DNA from 4 places in the Agrobacterium sp. rho-13.3 genome. Region 1 is predicted to be linked to each of the others. Evidence: predicted binding sites of a transcription regulator. Region 1 holds the regulator's gene; each other region holds the start of a gene.

The links. The regulator PhoB, encoded in region 1, activates phosphate uptake and scavenging genes when phosphate is short. The targets are predictions, from matches to a motif close to TGTCATNNANCTGTCAT.
Region 2: the regulator PhoB is predicted to act here: its motif matches at 2,565-2,581, upstream of RMR16_RS08835 (DUF3419 family protein).
Region 3: the regulator PhoB is predicted to act here: its motif matches at 1,484-1,500, upstream of phnC (phosphonate ABC transporter ATP-binding protein).
Region 4: the regulator PhoB is predicted to act here: its motif matches at 3,771-3,787, upstream of RMR16_RS21230 (acid phosphatase).

Annotation. Positions count from the first base shown of each region.
Region 1 covers NZ_CP192774.1:111,751-117,530, forward strand. Annotated here, with positions in the region: gene pstA (phosphate ABC transporter permease PstA) at 1-268, shown strand, start outside; gene pstB (phosphate ABC transporter ATP-binding protein PstB) at 344-1,159, shown strand; gene phoU (phosphate signaling complex protein PhoU) at 1,245-1,961, shown strand; gene phoB (phosphate regulon transcriptional regulator PhoB) at 1,994-2,677, shown strand; gene RMR16_RS00560 (cold-shock protein) at 3,036-3,245, shown strand; gene RMR16_RS00565 (hypothetical protein) at 3,458-3,682, shown strand; gene RMR16_RS00570 (DUF6481 family protein) at 3,719-4,108, shown strand; gene RMR16_RS00575 (GcrA family cell cycle regulator) at 4,542-5,075, opposite strand; gene RMR16_RS00580 (aspartate aminotransferase family protein) at 5,511-5,780, shown strand, end outside.
Region 2 covers NZ_CP192774.1:1,754,045-1,759,824, reverse strand. Annotated here, with positions in the region: gene RMR16_RS08845 (glycoside hydrolase family 25 protein) at 1-235, opposite strand, end outside; gene RMR16_RS08840 (class I SAM-dependent methyltransferase) at 595-1,272, opposite strand; gene RMR16_RS08835 (DUF3419 family protein) at 1,269-2,519, opposite strand; gene RMR16_RS08830 (lytic transglycosylase domain-containing protein) at 2,834-3,898, opposite strand; gene RMR16_RS08825 (LysE family translocator) at 4,022-4,657, opposite strand; gene RMR16_RS08820 (pyrophosphate--fructose-6-phosphate 1-phosphotransferase) at 4,801-5,780, opposite strand, start outside.
Region 3 covers NZ_CP192774.1:2,935,109-2,940,888, forward strand. Annotated here, with positions in the region: gene phnD (phosphonate ABC transporter substrate-binding protein) at 1-483, opposite strand, end outside; gene phnC (phosphonate ABC transporter ATP-binding protein) at 566-1,426, opposite strand; gene RMR16_RS14220 (DapH/DapD/GlmU-related protein) at 1,529-2,146, opposite strand; gene phnL (phosphonate C-P lyase system protein PhnL) at 2,143-2,850, opposite strand; gene phnK (phosphonate C-P lyase system protein PhnK) at 2,855-3,631, opposite strand; gene RMR16_RS14235 (alpha-D-ribose 1-methylphosphonate 5-phosphate C-P-lyase PhnJ) at 3,628-4,530, opposite strand; gene RMR16_RS14240 (carbon-phosphorus lyase complex subunit PhnI) at 4,680-5,780, opposite strand, start outside.
Region 4 covers NZ_CP192775.1:1,388,723-1,394,502, reverse strand. Annotated here, with positions in the region: gene RMR16_RS21240 (hypothetical protein) at 1-2,133, opposite strand, end outside; gene RMR16_RS21235 (ABC transporter substrate-binding protein) at 2,327-3,607, shown strand; gene RMR16_RS21230 (acid phosphatase) at 3,881-5,780, shown strand, end outside.

The DNA of each region.
Region 1 (5,780 bases):
GACCGGCACCATCATCGGTCTGGCACATGCCCTTGGCGAAACCGCACCGCTGCTGCTCATCGGCATGGTGGCCTTCGTCGCGAATTATCCGACAACACCCATGGATCCATCCACGGCCTTGCCGGTCCAGATTTACATGTGGGCGAACGAAGCTGAGCGTGCCTTTGTTGAAAGAACCTCTGGCGCTATCATCATCCTGCTTATGTTCCTCATCGTCATGAATGTTGGCGCAATCCTGTTGCGTCGCCGCTTTGAACGGCGCTGGTAGAGCATCTCCACACACAGTGGAGATGGTTTTTCCGTTCGGAAATGCGACGAAACGCTCTAAGAAGGAGCTGAAGCTATGAACATGTTGTCGGAAGCAGCAGTTGAAAAGGCGCTGGACAAGAAAATGAATGAAGTTTCATACAAGATGATCGGCAAGGACGTTTCCGTCTATTACGGTGAAAAACGCGCCCTTTACGATGTGAACCTGAACGTTCGCGAAAACACCGTTACCGCACTGATCGGTCCTTCGGGCTGCGGCAAGTCCACGTTCCTGCGCACATTGAACCGCATGAACGATACCATCGATGGCTGCCGCGTCACCGGCAAGATCACGCTGGATGAGGACGATGTTTACGATCCAGCCATCGATGTGGTGGAGCTGCGCGCCCGTGTTGGCATGGTGTTCCAGAAGCCGAACCCATTCCCGAAGACGATCTATGAAAACATCGCCTACGGCCCGCGCATCCATGGTCTTGCCCGCAACAAGGCGGATATGGACCAGATCGTTGAAGCCAGCTTGCAGAAGGCCGGTCTCTGGAACGAAGCCAAGGATCGCCTGCATGAATCCGGCACGGGTCTGTCCGGCGGTCAGCAGCAGCGTCTGTGCATCGCACGCGCCATCGCTGTTTCCCCTGAAGTCATCCTCATGGATGAGCCATGCTCGGCGCTGGACCCGATTGCGACGGCCAAGGTGGAGGAGTTGATCCACGAACTGCGCGCCAATTACACCATCGTCATCGTTACCCACTCCATGCAGCAGGCTGCCCGCGTTTCGCAGCGCACGGCCATGTTCCACCTCGGTCATCTGGTGGAAGAGAACGACACCGACAAGATGTTCACCAACCCGGATGACCAGCGCACACAGGACTACATCATGGGTCGCTTCGGCTGATCCAGCCATTGCTGTGAGGAAATCGCGCTGCCGCTTGAGCCTGATAGGGCTTGTGGAGCGCGCCACGAAACTGGAGAATTCGAACATGCCGACACATTCGCATATTATGTCCGCTTACGATGAAGAGCTGAAGTTCCTCAGCCGCCGCATTGCCGAAATGGGCGGTCTGGCTGAGCAGATGTGTGCCGATGCGGTGCGCGCGCTCGTCAATTCGGATATGGCGCTGGCCCAGAAGGTCATCTCGGATGATGCCATCCTCGATCACGCAGAACGCGAGATCGGCGATAAGGCCATCGTCACCATCGCCAAACGCCAGCCTATGGCGTCCGACCTGCGCGATATCATCGGTTCACTGCGCATCGCAGCCGATCTGGAGCGCGTTGGCGATCTGGGCAAGAACACGGCCAAGCGCGTGATCGCAGTGTCTGGAACCGGTGTGCCGCGCAAGCTGGCCCGCGGTCTGGAGCATCTGTCCGAACTGGCGCTGGTGCAGCTAAAAGAAGTGCTGGACGTCTATTCCACGCGCTCCGCAGAAAAGGCGCAGGCCATCCGCGAGCGCGACGAGGAAATCGACGCCATGTACACCTCGCTGTTCCGCGAGCTGTTGACCTACATGATGGAAGATCCGCGCAACATCACCACCTGCACACACCTCTTGTTCTGCGCCAAGAACATCGAGCGCGTCGGTGACCATGCCACCAACATCGCGGAAACCATCTATTATATGGCCACCGGCAGCCAGCCTGAGGGTGAGCGTCCGAAGGACGATAGTTCCAACACACTCGGCGCAGTCACCGAGTAAGCCACAGATAAGACTGGCGGAGTTTCATGCCCATGGTGCCGAAAATCGCAGTTGTTGAAGATGAAGAGGCTTTGAGCGTTCTTCTTCGCTACAATCTGGAATCCGAAGGTTACGACGTCGACACCATTCCGCGTGGTGACGAAGCGGAAATCCGCTTGCAGGAACGCACGCCGGACCTGCTGATCCTCGACTGGATGTTGCCCGGCGTTTCCGGCATCGAACTCTGCCGTCGCTTGCGGATGCGTCCAGAGACCGAACGCCTGCCGATCATCATGTTGACGGCACGCGGTGAGGAAAGCGAACGTGTTCGTGGCCTGGCAACGGGTGCGGATGACTATGTGGTCAAGCCGTTCTCCACGCCGGAGCTGATGGCGCGTGTGAAAGCCATGTTGCGCCGCGCCCGCCCGGAAGTGCTGTCTTCCGTGCTGAAATGTGGCGATATCGAACTGGATCGGGAAACCCACCGTGTTCACCGCAAGACCCGCGAAGTGCGCCTTGGGCCAACCGAGTTCCGCCTGCTGGAATTCCTGATGGCATCTCCCGGTCGTGTTTATTCGCGCTCCCAACTTCTCGATGGTGTCTGGGGTCACGATATCTATGTGGATGAACGCACCGTCGACGTCCATGTCGGGCGCCTGCGCAAAGCGCTCAACTTCTCCAATATGCAGGATGTGATCCGCACCGTGCGCGGCGCGGGATATTCCATGGAAGCGTGATAGCCAACAAGAGGCCACGTGATCATTAGCCTCCCCACCGTCGGGGAGGTGCCGGTAGGGCAAAGGGCGACGGATATTTCAGCGTCCGTATTCGCCGGGATTTACTTGCCCACAGCGCTGAATAAAGCCTTTTCAACCCGCGCTTGTTGACCCTGATATTTCATCAGCAAAAGATTAAATTTGACAATCAATCGCTAAAGCTATATCACTGCGATATCGATATTTTGCTTGCTGAGCTTTGGTTGCCGCGCGATTAGCACCGCGTTTTGAACTAACCCTTCCTTTCAAAAAAATCGCTATACTCGCACACAGGGCGTCAGTTCTGTGATCTATAACTTATGCTTTGAAAGGGTTCATTATGACCACAGGCACAGTAAAATGGTTTAACTCCACTAAGGGCTTCGGCTTCATTCAGCCTGACAACGGCGGCACAGACGCATTCGTACACATCTCCGCTGTAGAGCGTGCAGGTATGCGCGAAATCGTTGAAGGCCAGAAGCTGAGCTACGACCTTGAGCGCGACAACAAGTCGGGCAAAATGTCTGCTTGCAACCTTCAGGCTGCATAATTCGGAATCTGCTTTCCCTTGACCACGGATGTACTGGCACTGTTGAAAGCGTGAAACCAATCGAGGTCAGGCACATTGCCTGGCCTTTTTTTGTGCCGCTTGCCGGCCACCCCCTTGGGTCTCTGCGGACACTCTAGGCGACTGAATATACGCACCGGACTTGTCGAAAATCGTTCCGATTTTCAGGCCGATGCGATAGGAAGGGAATTCCAATGACTGATGCACATAGCAAGTCTCGCAAACAGGCCGAGATTGCGTTCGGCGCAACGCAAACTCAGTTTTTCGCGCGTGGTCATGCGGTTGATGAACTCAACTCCATCACGCAGGCCCGTGAAGAAAAGACCATTCGGCTGCGAGAAGCGCGTCTTGCGAAAGAATTGGAAGACAGCAAGAAGCCACCGGCAATCGCCCCACCAAAACGCGTCAAAAAATCCTGACTTCTGTCGGCGTGACGCATCAACTGGAATAGAGATTTGAGAAACGTTCGAAACATTAGAAACAATGAAGTCTCCGACCGTCGTGGCGCTGCTGCGGAAGCCAAGGCTGCTCTTCTTCAGGCTTTTCGTGCCGCAAAAGAAGCTGCCGAGCCGACCCGTGAAGCCAGACAGGCAGAGCAAGCTGCAATTGCGGAAGCTCGTGAAGCTCGCCGCCTTGAGCGCGAACAGCTGAAAATCGAAGAGCAGAAGCGCATCGAAGCCGAAGCCGCGCAGCGCGAGGCTGAACTCGAAGCCGCTGCCAACGCTGAAGCTGACGCACGCAAACTGGCTGACAAAAACCGCATCGCCCGCGTCCTTGAGGACGAAGCTGCCCGCAAGGCAGAGCGCGATCGCCGTTATGCCAACCGCAAAGCCCGTCAAGGCTAATGCATTGCCCCAAAATCGGCGTCGGTTTTGGGGAATGACAATGCGCAGGTTGAATATGGTATAGCGACCTCTGCGCGTCCGCGAGACGCGCGGCACTCTCGTCTGCTGCGCCACAAAAGATTTAACATGAGCTTGCGTGATCGGAAGCTCATGTCCTGGAGCATTTCCAGCAAAAATTCGAAGCAGTTTTGCGCCCGGATAATGCGTCAAAACAAATAGATAGAGTATTTTCGCGTTTCGGAGAAAGGCGGAAATACTCTAGGCGTGCACGAAAATGCCACCAACCTTCTCCCATTGTCCAATTCAAATCAGCACGACGGACTTGGCAAAGTCATGCGCTTTCGTCTGAAGGATCACAGCGTGCTCCGCGAAAAAATCGCAATAAAAAAGCGGATCAGAAGACCCGCTTTTCCAATCGATAATGTCGCTGGCATCAAGCCCTGCGGCGTTCGCTGACCGGCTGGTAAGCCATCTTGGCGTGGAACTTGCAATAGGGCGATGCTTCAGACGCGTCACAGCCACAGAAGTGGAAGTCGTCCTTCAAAGGGTCGCCAACTGGCCATTTGCACGTGCGCTCTGTCAGTTCCGTCAGCGTCAGGCGAAGCGAGGTTGGCAGTACGGCATTGCTGATGGCTGTCGGACGGTATTCCAAAACCTCTGCCGTGTTGACGTCCGCATCGTCCTGCAACGCGGTTGCGCCTGCTGTGCGGGCAACCGGACGGGCCGTTGCAACGCGGGCAGGATAGTTTGGTGCGCGTGGAGCAGGGGAGGCCGGACGTTTTGCGGCAGGACGTGCCGTTGCAACGGTTCCACCTGCTTTCGCTCTGCCCGGCAGGCTGAGGCGGTGAACCTTGCCGATGACCGCGTTGCGGCTGACGCCACCGAGTTGCGCGGCAATCTGGCTGGCGCTCAGCCCTTCGGACCACAATCTTTTGAGTTTTTCGACTCGTTCGTCTGTCCAGTTCATGCCGCATCTCCGCTCGTCGTACAGGCAGAATCGATCTACGATGCCGCGGAGCGAACCGCGCGCAGAGCATCTGCCAGATTTTAGGTGACTAGTTCCGCCGCTTGCAGTCTAGTAATTGAGAGTTAACCTAATCGTAGGCTGACTCCGTGACAAGAGTCGGGAGAATCATCTGGAATCGATTTCGCGGTTTTCCCCAACTTGCTTCAATCGTGAGTCTGAAAAGCAACAGTTGGTGGTTCAATAAAATCAATCCACCACAGCTTGAGAATGCCGGAAAATGAGGACGTTTGTTGACATCGTTCAATGAAGTGACAATAGTGCCTGCGAACAGAAGACGATACCCCAAGCCGCCGCGAGGCGGCATTTTTGATTTTCGGGCACGGGATAACCGATCAGCCCTATTGATAGCGCGTTTGCGCAAGGAGTGATGCAGCCATGGCTGACAACGCGCCCCACGCTGGGCCCCAAGCCGGACCCCAAACCGGACCATTGTTCGATACGTTTTCCAGAGCCCCTTTGCGTTTCGAGCGCGGCGAGGGCGTGTGGCTCATCACGGAAACCGGCGAACGATATCTGGATTTCGGTGCGGGCGTTGCTGTCACGTCTGTCGGCCACAGCCACCCGCATATGGTCGATGCCATCAAGACGCAGGCCGAAAAAGTCTGGCACCTGTCCAACCTGTATGAAGTTGCGGGGCAGGAAGTG
Region 2 (5,780 bases), 1.4 Mb from region 1:
CGAAGGCGACGCCGGATTTGCGCACGGCAGCCCAATCGATATCGCCGTTCCATTTGGACACGTCGATGCCGTGGACTTCATGTTTGTGCGGTGATCTGGAGCCGAAATTCTGCGGATCATTATCCTTGAAGCGCGGCTTGGCGACGGATGCCGTTTCCAGAAAATCATAGCTGGTGGATGTGCAGCCGCTGAGCATCAGCATGGTCGTGAAAAGAGCCGGAAGAAGCCGCCGCATGATGAACCCAGTTGAAACGAATGAAATTCTCGCCGCCACCCTCGAAAGGGTGCCGTAATCCCCTGTTTACCATAACAGGGTAAACGAGATGTTATAGCAAGATGGGGTGGCGGGAAATCTGCGCTTCTGTGCGGCTTCGATCATCGTACACGGCTGAGTGTGTGGTTCACCCCCTCTGTCCTGCCGGACATCTCCCCCACAGGTGGGGAGATTGGCAAGACGCAAGCACCCCACGTCATCGGCAACGGTCAATATGGGCGAGACATCGCCACGATTCGATCTGCCTCCTTGTGGGGGAGATGTCCGGCAGGACAGAGGGGGGTAGGCCACACGCACTGCCGTGTATTGTGTTCGACGTTCTAACCTTTTGACAGCGTCAAAACCGCGCGCCAGGCATAGCCCCGTGCAACCGGCTCGAACTCCAGCCTTGCATTGTGGCTTCCGGCCAGGTTTTCCAGCACGTAACGCATATTGGCGCGGGGTGTGACGTGGAATTTGGTGAGCCATGCCTGAAGCAGATTGCGGAACCAGCGCGGCATTCCTTCCTGCTGGCCGAAATCCACGATGTGCAGCGAGCCGCCGGGCGCGAGCGACAGGAGGGCGCGTTCGACCGCTTTTTCCCATTCCGGGATCATCGATACGGCATAGGAAATCATGATGCGGTCGAAACCACTGCCGCGGGCAAACTCGCTGAGCTTGAAGGTGGTGGCGTCGGACACGCGCAGGATAGGGCGTTCTTTACGTCCGCCGAAATTCTCGCTGGCGGTGGTCAGCATTTCGGATGAAATGTCGAGACCATAAAGTTTTGCGGTCGGAAAGAGTTTAGACGCCAGCAGAAGATTGCGTCCCGTGCCGCAGCCGACTTCCAGCAGGCTGCCACCGTCCGGGATATCCAGCTTCTGAATGGTGCGGTCGCGGCCCAAAAGGTAATATTTGCGGGTGATGTCATAAATGTGCCGCTGGTGACGGTACATGCGGTCCATCAGGCCCGCGTGGTGTGCATTGCCGAGGCTGATATTGTCGCCGACGCTCTTCATGCCGATGTCCTCTGGTAAATATGGAAGCCGCCATAAATGGCCGAGCGGTCACGGGCGTTCAGTTCGTGGGAGCGCTCTGCGAGATAGGACCACTGGGCGCGGATATCGGGCGAAAGACGGCCTTCGATCACGCTTTTTTCGGCAGCCGTGCGGAAAATGACGCGGGCATCCGGTGCCGAGGTGCGGCTGATCTGCGACCAAAGTTCGTTGATCTGCACATCGCTCATCCAGTCCTGCGCATCCAGCAGCACATAACGATCGACGGAGGAGGCGGGCTTGGAGGCCAGCAGTTCGGTGAAGGTGGCGTGATGCACGGAAACGTGAGAGGCGTTTTCGCGGATCGCCTGATAATAATCGGTCCGCAGATAATCGGGCAGAGTGCCTTCCTGCTCTTGCGGGTAACGGCGGGCAAAGGCCTGCCACGCAAAATAATTGTCTTTCAGCGGAAAATCGCAGGCGAGCTTTTCCAGACGCTGGCGCAGCACCGGGGCAATGGTGTTGCCGTCCGAGAGGCTGGCAAGCTCGTCATACTGGCGCGGCGGAATGCCGAGGCCGAACAGGGAGCTTTTGCGCTTCGTCAGCCAGCGGATCATCGGTTTGTTGAAAAGGGGGGCGACCTTCTCGTCGAAGAACTGGCGCTGCTCATCCATCGAGCGCGTCTTGGCAATATCCTGAAGCTTGACGCCGTGCAGGCGCGCCAGCACATGTCCAACGCCGATGAAACGACCGAGAAGGCCGGTGCGATAGATATTGCGGTTGAACACGGAGATGCGACGACGGCCTGACATGGTGCGTTTCGACCAGTAGGCGCGGGTCTGGGCATCCAGGTTTGGCGCGATGAAGCGGTCGTAGCCTTCGCTGTTGGAGCGGACGTTGGCGATGCCGAACTGGCGCACGACATCGCCGTGATTCGGCAGGTGGCGGAAGGCGGCGAGTTTCAGCTTGTTGAGCGCGATGTGGTGCGGGTTCAGATCAACCACATCGATATGCGAGGGGTTGCGCGAAAGGTAAGCCAGCACGTTGCAGCCGCCGGAACCTATCGTAACGATGCTGTGGCCTTCAGCCAGTTCCATCGCCTGCATGTCCACTTCCGGGTCTTCCCAGATTTGCGGATAGACGAGGCCGGAAAACAGCACGCCGAACAGGCGCTCCGACAATCCGCTGGTGGACAATGCCTTATGCTGGAGAAGGGCATTCTTGAGCTTGGCGTTCTTGCTGAAGCCGGTGTCGGGTGCGGCGTTCGTCATCTGATTCCACCTCTCGTTCGGGTGAGAGGCGTTTAGCGCTGTGACGCAACAGTTTGATGACGGGGGCTTTGGACCATTGCTAAGCTGGCTTGCGGAGCACATTAAACGTCATCGCCCGTGGCTCACCCCCCTCTGTCCTGCCGGACATCTCCCCCTCAGGTGGGGAGATCGGCAAGTGGCGACCTCTCGGCCATCTTCAACGCTGCGGATGACGTGGAAAGCATGCGTCTATCCGATCTCCCCCCCTTGAGGGGGAGATGTCCGGGATGACGGAGGGAGGGCTCGGTATGATGGAATTTTGATGTCCGCTCGTCTTACTTCCGCAGAACGTGCAACATGCCCTTGCGCTTGGCGTCGTAATAATAGCCGCGGGCATAGAGCCGCACGGCGTTGTCGCGGTCATTGTCGGCGACGAGCCATGCGCCGCGCAGGTATTTGACGGCGTATTTCAGGTTTGTTTCGGCGTCGAACAGGCCGGAGGCGGGGCCGTCGAAGCCCATGGAGCGGGCGGTGGCGTGTTTGATCTGCATCAGGCCGAAATGGCCGCCATTGACCGCGCCGGGATTATAGCGGCTTTCACGCATGACCACGCGGTGGACCAGATCTTCCGGCACATTATACATGGTGGCGTATTTGGTAATCAGTCCGCTCAGCTTCTGGCGGCCCATCATGGATGGGGCATCCAACGGCGCGGTGAGGGTTTCCCGTGTGCCTATGGCGGCAAGGGCGGCGTTTTGCGGTGCAGAAGCATAGGCCAGCATTGCGCCCTGTGGCTTCGGCACGGGAATGACGCTCTGCTGCTTCATCATTTCTTCCGTCAGCGGTATGGCTGCGGCGGAGGGTGTGCCGGGCGCGCCCGGTGCTGGCGGGAAGCTGCCTTTGAGCGCGACGACCTGCGGAAGTGCTGCGGCACCGGTTGGTTTGGCTAATGCCGTTGTTGTTGTTGGAACGAGGGCTGTGGTGGCGGTTGGCGCGGGCGCGGCGAGTGCGACCTGTTGCACTTGCGGCTGCGGCGGCTGCATCTGCGTGGAGATGGCTGCTGCGGCTGCAATTTCCGATGCGGGGGGAAGAGCGACGCGACCGCCTTTGACGGCTGCTGTCGAGGGAAGTTCCTGGGCCGTTGCCGCGGCGACCTGGGGAGCGGCGGTGGCCGATTCTACGCCCGGTACTGCGGTTGATGCATTTACTGTGGTCGCTGCATTGGCCGTTTCGGTTGCCGTACCCTCCGGTTTTGCCGGGGCGGCTGCGATTTTAGGCGATTCGATATCCGCTTTGGATGAGACTTCGACGCTTGTGCATCCTGCCAGTGTGAGCGCAATGCCCACGGTGGACGACAAAAATAGCGCCGATTTTCGGCGAAAATTGCCTGAAATTTTCATTCTGCCGCCTTTGAGTGCGCCTGTCGTTCGATACCCCCGTTCCGAACGAAGCAGGCAGTCCCTATTGGGCGATCATTAACCTATTGTCATGTTAGCGGCAAGCCGCGACTTTTAACGGGATTTTCAGGCCGCGATTCGGCGATATCCGGCGGTCACGGCGCGGCCTGCGATAAAGTGCGTTCTTCTGGGATTGCGCACCTTTTTGGTGGCCGACATGCGGCGCACCGACGCGATGGTAAAGCGCGCAAATGATGCCTGTGCGCAGAGGCAAACCAACGCGACGAGCAAAACGACGGCCTGCATTTGCAACACCATTTCAATGACATTGCGCGTGCCGTTGAGGAATTGCAGAAGGAACGCGATGAAAAAGCCGAAGTAGCGCAGCCGAAGCGCCGCAAGGATGAAACAATCCGCAAAAATGCTGCCGAAGCTTTTTCCGCGCAGATTGTCGTTGTCGGCATTGGCTTCCCGCGCGGCCGGTGTGGCAATTGTCCACAGGCTGAACAGCATCAGCCAGCCCGTGCCGGCCCACTGCACGACTTCAAGGAAGGATGACGGCAGAAATTCTGCGCCGGTGACGAAGATGGAGGCTGCGGTGACGGTGGTGACGATGCCTAATGTCGCGCCCATGATGGACGCGGTGAAACCGCGTTTTCCGCGTATGGCGGCATAGCTCGCAACTTTGAAGGAAATGGGCGAGGGAAGTGCAAACAGAATGGCACAGGCTGTACAGAAGATCAGCCAGACTTGTGCGGACATGTGTTTTCCTCCTTGCCCTCCCCGACGTCATTTTCTTTGAGACTACAACATTGACCCAGAAACCGAAACGGGTTTCTGGGTCAATGTCACCATAACTTTATATAGGTGTGTTTGCGCCACAGTATTTTAGAGAAATCGAATTTTCATGCGGCCTTATAGGGCTGGCCGATGTGGTTCATGACGTCGCCGAACCATGGGGTCGACAGATCGAAGTGTTTTCCGCCCTTGATGCGCGGGAATTCGATGGTGCGCAGCTTGCCACCCTGATCTTCGTCATGGCCGGTCACGCCGGAAACTTTGTTCAGCGCGCTTTCCACCGCCAGATCGACCATGCTCTGAATGAGGCGAAGGTCTTCACCATTGGCAGGGGCGGAGCGGGCGTAATAACCGGACTTCTGCACCATGGTGCGTTCTGCGCCGATGAGGCCCGCAAACTGCTTCTGGAACCAGCCGCCGACATTGATCGTGTCGATCTTGACATGACCGAAGGCATCGCGCTTGACGGTATCGCCAGCGGCTTCACGCTCGGCAACGATGGAATCCAGACCGGCGCCTTCAGACACGAAGAGAGTGACGAAGCCGTTCTTGTCCATGGTCTTTTTCAGGCGTTCCGCTTCGGCTTCGATGTCGAAAGCCATTTCCGGCAGATAGAGGCCATCGATGCTTTTCAGCTTTTCGTCCATCAAAAGACCTTCGACATAGTCATTGCCCTTGGTCTTTTGAATGTAGGCGCGGGCGGTTGCCGCCGTCAGCCAGCCGCAGTGGCGGCCCATGACTTCGTGGATCACGAATGTCTTTGGTGCAGCACTCTGTTCGTTGCTGACGTTATCGAAGAAGTTCGCGCCGACTTCGGCGGCAGTCCATGCGCCGAGCGACTGCTTGATCGGCACGACATCGTTATCGACCGTCTTCGGCAGGCCGACAACGGTGAGGTTATACCCGTTTGCGCCGAGATAGGCGGCAAGGTCGGCAGCCGTGGTGTTGGTGTCATCCCCGCCGATGGTGTGCAGAATGGTGATGCCGTCTTTTGCCAGACGCTCTGCCGCGACCTTCAGCGGGTTTTCACCTTCTTTGACGAGGCCACGCTTGGCGCAATCGGCAGCGTTGGTCAGCTTCACGCGGC
Region 3 (5,780 bases), 260 kb from region 1:
GATTTCCTTTGGCAGAGACACGTTTGGAACGAGGTAGCCGGAGGTGCTGTCTGGGTCGGCAAAACCGATTTTCTTGCCCTTGGCATCGGCCAGAGACTTGATGCCGCTGTCCTTGCGGGCAACCATGATGGAGTAATAACCGCTGGAACCGTCAGAGCCTGTGTAGGTCAGGATTGGATCGACGGCCTTCGGGTCCTGAAGGGCGATTTTGGCATAGGAAGAAGCGCCCATGGAAGCGATATCGATGGTGCCGCCGAGCAGGCCCTGAATAACGCCGTTATAATCTGGCGAAGGAAAAATCTGTACTTCGGAAACGCCGGTCGAAGCCTTCAGGCCATCGGCAATGCACTGCGCATTGCGCAGCTGGTCGGACGCGTTTTCAGAACCATCGAGACCGATGCGCAGAACCTTGACGTCCTGTGCCATGGCGGAACCGGCAAGCACACCGATGGCGACTGCCGATAGAAGAATTTTCTTCAACATGGATTTCTCTCCTGTTTTCCGGCGAACCGGAGTTTGTTGCCTGAGATGGATGCCCTTTACGCGGGCGAAAACGATGCGCAGATCAGAGCCCAGCCATAGCCAAGGGCTCCGGACCGGCAGATTGCGTTGCAAGGCGTGCGGGAAGTTGCGCGCCTTCAATATTGATGCTGGTCGATGTCATGGTCTCATCAATGCCAGCGCCTTGCTGATCCGTGCCGTAAATCGCCTTCACGGCGCTCGCGGTCAGTTCGTTTGGCGTGCCATCGAAAACAACGCGACCAGCGGCCATTCCGATGATGCGTTCGCAATAATTGCGCGCCGTATCCAGCGTGTGCAGGTTGGTGATGACGGTAATGCCTTCGCGCTCATTGATATCGCGCAACGCATCCATCACGATCTTCGCATTGAGGGGATCAAGCGAGGCAATCGGCTCGTCGGCCAAAAGCATGCGGGGAGATTGCATGAGTGCACGGGCAATCGCCACGCGCTGCTGCTGTCCACCGGATAGGGTGCCTGCCGCCTGCATGGCAACATGCTCGATGCCCAACCGCTCCAGCGCCGAGATCGCCATAAGGCGCTCTTCGGTGGAGAAAATGCCCAGAAGGCTCAGAACCGACGAGCGGTGATTGAGACGACCGAGCATCACATTGGTCAAAACATCGAGGCGTGGAACGAGATTGAACTGCTGAAAAATCATCGCGCAGTCGCGCTGCCAGTTGCGTAGTGCCGCGCCTTTAAGCGATGACACTTCACTATCATTAAAATGGATGGAGCCGGAGGACGGGTCGGCAAGACGGTTGATCATGCGCAACAGAGTGGATTTTCCAGCGCCTGAGCGGCCAATTACGCCAACCATCTGGCCTTGAGGAATATCGACAGTCACGGCATCGACGGCCAAGTGATTGCCGAAGCGCCGTGTGACCTGTCTAAGCTGAAAACTCATGTGCCAAACCCAACCTTATTCGTTGGAAGCGGCGTATCAGCGGTGCGTGAAATGCGAATGTCAGTTTGATGAAGAAAATATTACAGTGCGAACTCGTGAATGCTACCCGCCGTATCTCGTCACAAACTCCGCAGCGCCGAGTGCACGAAAGTCATCCAGTGCAGTACGCAGTCGCGCATGATCCCAGTCCCACCATCCCAGACGGTCCATGCGTTGTCCGAGTTCTGCGGGAAAACGCTCCTTAATGAGCTTTGTCGGAACACCGCCGACAATGGTGTAGGGCGCGACATCCTTGGCCACCACAGCACCAGCACCGATTACCGCACCATTACCAACCGTCACACCGGGAAGAATGGTTACGCCATGGCCGATCCAGACATCGTGGCCGATCACCACACGCTTTGCGCGGCGGGCCTCGAAAAACTCCGTCTCGTTCTCGGCGTCGTCCCAATAGCTTGCAGCGCGATAGGTGAAATGGTGCAGGGTTGCGCGCCATGTGGGGTGGTTGGTGGCGTTGATACGCACCGATGCTGCAATATTGACGAACTTGCCAATGGTCGTGCACCAGACTGCGCCGTCCTGCATGATGTAAGAGTAATCACCCATCTCGACTTCTTCGAGGCGGCAGCGCTCCGAGATTTCGGTGTATCGGCCAATCGTGGAGTTGGTAACGCGGGCCGTTTCGTGAATGGCGGGTTCGATACCGACCTTGACGCTCATGCTGCGGCCTTTCGTGGTGAAAACTGGCTGACATCGAGAATGCGGTCGGCCACGGCTTCGCGGACTTCTTCATCATGGAAAATACCGAGAAGGGCGGTGCCCTGTTCTTTCTTTTGCCGGATCATCTCCACCACCACACGGCGATTGGCGGCATCCAGTGACGCGGTCGGTTCGTCCAGCAGCAGAATGGTGTGGTCTGTAATGAACCCACGGGCGATGTTGACGCGCTGCTGTTCGCCGCCCGAAAAGGTCGCTGGTGGAAGGGACCAAAGTTCACGCGGCAGGTTGAGCCTGGCCAGAAGTTCGCCGGCCTTTTCGCGTGCTTGCTCAGCTGGCACCTTGCGTGCGACAAGCGGCTCTGCCACCACATCGATGGCCGCGACACGCGGAACGGTGCGCAGGAACTGGCTGACATAGCCTATCGTGCGATGACGAATTTCAAGGATAGAGCGTGGCAACGCGCTGCCGATATCGATGACCTGACCGTCGTGCTTGACGAGGATTTGGCCTCTATCGATGGCGTAGTTGCCATAGAGCATTTTCAAAATGGAGCTTTTGCCGATGCCGGACGGGCCGCCCAGCACGACGCATTCGCCAGCGGCGACGGAAAAGCTCACATCACGCACGACGGGCAATTCGATGCCATCACGCAGATGCATGGTGAAGCTTTTGAAGACTTCAGAAACAACGAGAGGTGTCGGCATGGGATTACACCTGCAAAATAGAGGAAACGAGAAGCTGGGTGTAAGGCTCACGCGGGTCGTCCAGCACCCGGTCGGTCAGACCATGCTCGATGACATTGCCGTCCTTCATCACCATCATGCGGTGAGACAGCAGACGCGCAACGGCCAGATCATGCGTGACGACGATGACCGACAGGCCGAGGTCGTTGACCAGACCGCGCACGAGATCAAGCAGCCGTGCCTGAACCGAGACATCCAGACCACCGGTCGGCTCATCCATAAAAATGAGACGCGGCGAGGTCACGAGATTACGGGCGATCTGCAAGCGCTGCCGCATGCCGCCAGAAAACGCCCGTGGCTCGTCGTCAATCCGGTCGGTGCCGATTTCCACCCGCTCCAGCCATTCGCTGGCCTCGTTGCGGATATTGCCGTAGTGGCGGTTGCCGATGGCCATCAGACGTTCACCCACATTGGCCCCGGCTGATACGGTCATTCGTAGGCCATCCGCCGGGTTCTGGTGCACGAAACCCCAGTCGGTGCGCATCAGCAGACGGCGCTCGGCCTCGCTCATATGGTAGAGATCACGCATGGAGCCATCGCGCATACGATATTCGACGCTGCCGGTGGTGGGCATCAACCGCGTGGAAATGCAGTTGAGTAGGGTGGTTTTCCCGGAGCCGGATTCCCCGACAATGGCCAGAACTTCGCCGGGCCAAAGCTCGAAGGACACATTGCGGCAACCGGCGCGGTCGCCATAATATTTCGAAACGTCGCGAACTTTCAGAAGCGGTGCGTCGCTCATTCGGCGGCCTCCTTGATATCGGCCAGCATGGTGCCACGGTGGCCATGGGCGCGGCGGTCTTCGCAATGGTCGGTATCGGAGCAGACGAACATGCGCCCGCCCTTGTCATCCAGCACCACCTCGTCGAGATAGACGTTCTCCCCGCCGCACAGCGCACAGGGTTTGTCGAAGGTCTGGATTTCGAAGGGATGATCCTCGAAATCAAGACTGACGACCTCAGTGAATGGCGGCACCGCATAAATGCGCTTTTCGCGACCCGCGCCAAAAAGCTGCAAGGCTTCCGACATGTGCATTTTTGGATTGTCGAATTTTGGTGTGGGTGAGGGGTCCATCACGTAACGACCAGCAACCTTCACCGGATAGGCATAGGTGCGCGAAATGCGGCCATTATGGGCGATGTCCTCGTAGAGCCGCACATGCATCAGGCCATATTCTTCCAGCGCATGCATGACGCGAGTTTCGGTTTCGCGTGGTTCCAGAAAGCGCAATGGCTCGGGGATCGGCACCTGATAGACCAGAACCTGACCTTCGCTCAGCCCTTCTTCGGGAACCCGGTGGCGGGTCTGGATGATGGTGGCGTCCTTGGTGTGGGTGGTAACGGCGACATTGGCGACCTTCTGGAAGAAGGCGCGGATGGATACCGCATTGGTCGTGTCGTCAGCACCCTGATCGATCACCTTCAACACATCATACGGGCCAATGATGGCGGCTGTGACCTGCACGCCACCCGTTCCCCAGCCGTAAGGCATAGGCATTTCCCGCGATGCAAACGGCACCTGATAACCGGGAATGGCGATGGCTTTGAGGATGGCGCGGCGGATCATTCGCTTGGTCTGTTCGTCCAGATAGGCGAAGTTGTAGCTCGCCAATCCTTCATCAAATGAAACTTCTTCAAACATTGTGCATTGTCCTTCCGTAGATCAACACGGACGTCAGGAGTACAGGCATATGGAAATCGGTATTCTCATCGCGATGTTCTTCACTGTGTTTGCAGCGTCCAGCGTTTGCTGCGCATACTGGTTTGGCGAACACGGAAATCGCTAAGACATTACTCTGCGGCATCTGAAAGCCGATCTATGAGGTCATTGTGCGCCGCTTCGAAATCGGCGCGCATCTTTCGAACCAAACCAAGCTCCGCTTGAAAATCCACATAATGCGGTAGCTTGAGGTGCTCTACGAAACCCGTTGCCTGCACGTTGTCAGCGTGAGAAATCACGAATTCCTCGTCCTGCGCTGGTGCGGTTCTGTCTTCTCCAAATTCGTCTGCGCGCAGCGCCCGATCCACCAGTGACATGGCCATGGCCTTACGTTCGCTCTGGCCAAAAACCAGCCCGTAGCCGCGTGTAAATTGCGGGGGCGCTTTGGCCGAGCCTTTGAACTGGTTGACCATCTGGCATTCGGTCACCTGAATATCACCAATTGAAACGGCAAAACCCAGCTCCGGCACATCCAGATCAATCTCTACATCACCGATGCGAATTTCCCCGACGAAGGGGTGGTTGCGCCCATAACCACGCTGGGTGGAATAGGCGAGCGCCAGAAGAAAACCTTCATCGCCGCGTGCCAGAGATTGCAGCCGCAAATCCCGCGGCATCGGAAACTCCATCGGTTCGCGGGTCAGGTCGCCGGGCAGGTGATCGGCAGCCATGTCTCCGTCGCTTTCGATCAGGCCTTCCGCTGCCAGAATGTCGGACACGCGGATCACGGGTTCCGCATCGCCATCGCGCAACGATGGTTCTTCCACGGCGTCGTCTTCCAGAAGTGAAGGGTCGAGAAGTCGGTGCGTATAGTCGAAAGTCGGGCCGAGAAGCTGGCCTCCCGGCAGGTCTTTGTAGGTGGCGGAAACGCGACGCTCCACCAGCATGTCCCCGGTTTCAACCGGAACAGAGTAACCGAAACGTGGCAATGTGGTGCGATACGCCCGCAGCAGGAAGATCGCCTCGATTATATCGCCCCGCGCCTGTTTGACGGCCAGTGCCGCCAGTGCGCGGTCATAAAGCGAGGCTTCGGCCATGACGCGATCCACAGCCAGACCAAGCTGCTCGACAATCTGCGCAACCGTCATCGCAGGCAGGGCGCGGTCGCCGCGACGGCGATCTGCCAGCAGGCGGTGCGCATTGGCAATGGCGGTCTCGCCACCTTTTACAGC
Region 4 (5,780 bases), on a different replicon from region 1:
GCCTTCAATGGAAACGTCATCCAGCCCGTCTTTTCCGAGATAAGCGTGCGTCCAGTCATTGCGGTGACTGTCCGTGTCGAAAACCATCAATGCGAGGTCACGGTGCTGTGCGACGCGCGGTAGAATTCCGTTGCCCGCCCAATAGGATGGGCGTTGCGATCCCCAAGGATCGTCCTCACCGGGATGGTTCACCCACAGCCGCGCCATGGGGTGGCCAATCAGCTTGATGTCGAGAACATGCTGCTGGTGTCCCTTTTTGCCGGTCTTGTGGTCCACAACGGTGGAAAGCTGTGCGGCTTCGTTTTTGAACAGCACGAGTTTTCCCGGCTCCAGCCCCTGAGCGTACCGCGCCTCAACGACGCGACCTGCCTCCAGCTGCGCAAGTGCGGCCAGATGGGCGGGCGGCACATAGTCACCGCAACACAACATCGGCAGCGAGGCCACGCCACCATTAAGCCAGCCTGTGCCAAATGCCACCTGTGCAAAGGGCGCAAGTTCGGTCAGAGGTCCAGCGCGCAACTCCTTGTCGTAGGATCTCCCCTGCGACCCCGATGGAACGCCGCCCAATGTATGGAGGGCGATCATCTCGAAAATCAGATCGAGCTGATGACGGGCGCGTGCAGCAAGGCCCGGCTCGGCCCAATGTTCAATGGCAAGAAGACCGATGAAATCGACCGGATAATAGGCAGCGGAATTCCATTCCGCCAATCCATGTGCCTCAACGCTGTCGAACCAGCGATCGAGACGTTCTTGCGCCAATTCCGCCTGCTGCGCGCCGGTGCGACCGGAGGCGGAAAATACGGCGTCCGGCAGATAACGCCCTGCCAGCAACTGGCTGGTGTGGAAGCAGAGAACATGGTTCTCGCTCCAGAACCACATGACGTCATTGCCGGGTTCATCGACCCAATACCGGTAATTTATGATGGAGGTCTTGATCCGTTCCAGCATGTCCGCAGGCAGGCGGTCTCCATAGGCACGGACCAGCCAGAGCAATGGCACGAGAATGAAATCGGAGCAATCTTCCCGGCGGTCGATGGAGTTCAGCGTGGAATCGACAATGCCAGAGATCGTTTCGATATCGTCATCACCGACGGCGATCATCGCCAATGCGCGGCCGATACGCCATGCACCGAAACGCGCGCTGAACGCCAGTGCCGCGTTCTTTCTCTGCGCAATGTCCGCTGGTCCGGCAGTCGCGGACACGTCGGTCATGAACGCAGCGTCGATAGACCGCTCCACGGTTCCAGAACCGGAACCGATGGTCAGTTTGACGCCGTGATATCCCTCTGCGATGCCCAGCGTTTCCGGTATCGTTAGCGACGTTTGGCCCGCAGCCAAGCCCCTGTCGACATTCACCAGCACGGCGTGTTCGTGGCCATGGCTTTTGACCATGACATTGACCGGCAAATCCTTGGTCGGGGCAACATCGAATATAAGTTGCAACGGCTCGCCTGCGAAAACGTCCTGTGTGGGTCTGATATCGCGAACCAGATCGGCAAGACGTTTCGTTTCCTGTTGGTCCAGCGCAACCGGCAATGCGACCGCCAGAGGTGTCTCATCGGTCACTTCAAGCTCGAAGAACCAGATAATATCCCGTTCGGCCAGATCTTCGCAGTGCAGCAGAATTTCGTTGTCGCCTGCGGCAAGCTCAAGCACGATATCGCTCTTGCTTTCGACATTGCGAATGAACGGCTCGAAACGGACCTGCTCCACGCCATTGACCCAAATTCTGACGCCGCCACAGGTGAAAAGTCGAAAACTGGCTTTGCGCGCAGCGTCGGTGTGGAATGTCCCCTTCAGCCAGCGACGGACATGGGTTGGAACATGCCAGAATCCGGTAAACTCCACGCGGCGGTTGGAGCCGGGTAAATTCAAATGGGAAACATGCCAGTCGGCCTCGGCGGCAATGCCGCGCCCGATCATATGCTGCTGAAACGCCTTGCGGCATGGCAAATCGCCGACATCCACAAATCCGTTGATAAAGCGGTAATTGACGCGATCTTCTGCTGGCGCAGCAATACCGGGATAGCTGGTTTCCAGTAAATCCGATACCATCCACGCCGTTACCGTCTCGCCTTTGCGGACGATATAAGACGGCTCAGACTTTGCCTTGGCCACATGCACATTCGTCATAATGGATCGCCTCCCGTCGATCTTTATGAAATTATTTTCATAACTGAAACTCTTGACCGACACATCAAAATGTCGCGTTGAGGCAAAACAAATAGCTTGACGTTCGCTGTGTCAAGTCGCAAAACAAAAGAAATCGAGAACAGCAGAGGAGCTACGCCTCGATTTATGAAATTGTTTTCATTGGGAGGATTGAATGCTGAAATATTTTTCAGGCGTAAGCGCCGTAGTCATCGCGTCGGTCGCTGGTCTTGCGACTGCACATGCAGAAACCAGAACAATCACGTTTCTCTTTACGGATGACGACCAAGGCTACGTGCAGAGAATGTCCGAGCTGAGCAAGGAGTTCGAGACAGCCAATCCCGGCGTGAAGGTGAATTTCATCTCCTCCGGTTACGACGCCGTTTCCAAACAATTGCCAGTGCAATTGGCTGTTGGCGAAGGCCCGGATGTTGCCAAAATTACCGACTGGCAGCTCGCACCCTACTATCTCGACATGCGCCCTTACATGAAGGACGCCGAAGCCTACGCAAAGCTCCATGGCGTCAGCCTTGAGCAGCTTCGCCTGCCCAACATCAACGATCCAAAATCCATCAATGGTTATGTGGCATCGCAGACCCTGAACCTGCCTTTCGTCAACAAGACGCTGTTTGAGCAGGCGGGCGAACCCCTGCCCGGCCCCACGGCAAAACTCAGCGAGATTGTTGAAGCATCCGCACGCGTTGCCAAGGCGACGGGCGTGCAGATTCCCTTCACCATGGACCGTTCCGGCCACCGCTTTTCCGGCGGCGCTTTTGCCTATGGCTCCAAATATGTGAAGGACGGAAAGTTCACATTCCCGGATGATGCGGCGAAGAAATACATCTCCGACGTTTATTCCTGGACGCAGAACGGCAGCTTCCCCAAGGAAATGTGGGGCGCCGCAGGTGGCTCCCAGTACAAGGGCATGGGTGACGAGTTCGTCAACGGCAATGTCGTGACCTATCTTGCAGGCAACTGGATGGTTAATCCGTTCCAGACCAAGATTGGCGATGCCTTTGAATGGACCGCCATCAACGCGCCGTGCGGCGAAGCGGCCTGCTCCGCAATGCCGGGCGCAACGGCCATCGTTGGCTTCAAGCGCACCAAATATCCTGAAGACGTGGCTCACTTCATCGAGTTTCTGGGCTCTGAAAAGGTTCAGCGTGAAATCGCTGAGAACTACGTGATCCTGACCGGCGCGGAGATCGTCAACCCGAACTACAAGCTGAAAAGCGAAAGCGCAAAAGCATCCATGAAGGTGTTTTTGGACAACAAGAAAAACGTGCCGTCCGCTGCGCGTGATTTCGAAAAGACCAAGGGCGGATCGGCGCTTTACCAGCAGATCGTTCAGCGCATGAGCCAGCTCATCGTCGGTGAACTGACGTTGGACCAGACCTATAAGGTTCTGGAAGATGATGTTGCAAAGATCAACGACGCCGTGGCGGTGAAGAAATAATCGCGGCTGATGACAGAGGCGAAACGGCGCGATAGACGCTACGAAGTTTCGCCCCCAACCTATGATTTGCCCGCAGGACACGTCGGGCAAATCATTGTTTTATTCAGAAACCTGCACCGGCTGGGCGGCCTTTCCCGCCCCGTGCGTTTCATTCGTCAGCGCTTGTAAAAAAACTGTCACCGACCCGAGGCATTTTGCCGGGCGTCGACTCACTGTCTGGCGACAACCCTGTTTTGCAAACCCACTTCGCAAAAAATGAATAAGGAAGCTGTCATGGCCAATCTGTGCGCCTATTTCCCATTGCTGCGCTCCACTCTGCTTGCATCCGTCGCTGTGTTCGGCATCGCTTCACATGCGCAAGCATTTGACACCAACGCGCCTTCAGGCCTTGGCTACACCATTGCCGTGCCGGAGCCCGCCGTCAAATATCCGCTGCCCATGGTGGACAACTACCGCAACCAGACTGGCAAGAATGCCAGGGGCGAAGACGTCCGCGCTTATGACGACAAAGACAATCCCATCATCGAAATCCTGTCCGGCTTCAACCGCATCTGGACGCTTGGTGATGAACAATGGGCTGATGGTGGTGCCAATGGCGATGGCCCGACAGATTTCAGCAAGGTAAAAATACTGAATGCCGACGTTTGGGCCGAAAACATGCGTTACGTCCTTTCGGTCACGGGCAAAAACCGCACGGAAGCGGCCGCGCTGGACGCCTATCTGAACGATCGCCGTTCGCAGGGCTATAGCGTGATTGAAGGCATGGGGCCGCTGGCGGCTTGGTATCGCGAAGGGGCCGGAGCAACGACGACCATCAACCACACTTTGAAAGACTTCAACGTCAATGAAGTCATCACAAAAAAGGAAGACGACAAAGGCACGGAAGCCGGTTCGCCAGACTCCGAACTGAAGAACTTCGTGACCTTCATGAAGGTGATCCGTGGTCCTGAAGGCACGACATCGCCCGCGAAATATTTCTACTCGACGCCGCGCCCATGGCGCATGAACGCCAAGGGCGAAGTGATCGAAACCGGCACTGAAACAATCGGCGACCGGACATTCGAGCGTTATGAAACGGAAGCGGACGTTACCGTACCAGCCTTGCGATACGCGCGTGAAAACCGTGGCCGTCTGAAAGATGGTGGTTTTCCAAGTGGTCACACCAATGCCGCTTATCTCTCAGCCATCGCCTACGCCTATGCCGTGCCGGAGCGCTTTGCCGAATTGCTGACGAATGCGTCTGAACTCGGTGAAAGCCGCGTCGTCGCGGGTATGCATTCACCGCTTGACGTGATCGGCGGACGGATTACCGCAACAGCCATGGCCGCTGCCATGTTGCAGGACGCAAAGAACGCGGAGGTCAAAAAGGCGGCTTATGACGACGTGCAGGCCTATTTCAAAAAGCGCCTGCCGCAAGGACAATCGCTGGAGAGCTTTGCGCACAGCGCAGCACTTTCCGAAGATCGCTTTGCAGACGAGGCCGTCAACAAGACCGATTTCCGCAAACGCATGACATTCTCGTTCAGCCGTGATCCCGCCGCACCGGACGCTGCGATGATCGTGCCGCAGGGCGCGGAAGTGTTGCTGGAAACACGTCTACCCTATCTGAATGCCGAGCAGCGTCGTGCGGTTCTTTTCTCCACCGGCATCGAATCCGGTTATCCCTTGCTGGATGACAGCAATGGCTGGGGCCGCATCAACCTCGTTGCCGCCGCCGCCGGTTATGGCGCGTTCCATGGCGATGTGACTGTGACACTGGATGCAGCCGCTGACGGTTTCAGCGCTGCGGACCGGTGGACGAACGATATTTCCGGCGCGGGCCGTCTTGTGAAATCGGGAAGCGGAGCGCTTGGTCTTAATGGCAACAACAGCTATTCCGGCGGCACGGTTCTGACGGATGGAACGCTGACGGCCTCTTCCAAAACGGCACTTGGAACCGGCAATGTTCTGGTCTCTGGCGGAACATTGAAACTGGACGCGTCTGAAGGTCTGAATATCGGTGGAGACTATACCCAGACCGGTGGAACCTTGGCCTTGGACGCGAAAGCGCCCCTGCGGATCACCGGTAAAGCGACGATCAGCAACACAGTCCTCCATCTCAGCTTCAATGGCGATGTACCAGCTGCAGGCTCCAGGTTCGAAGTTCTTGCAGCAGACGGGCTGAGCGGCTCCT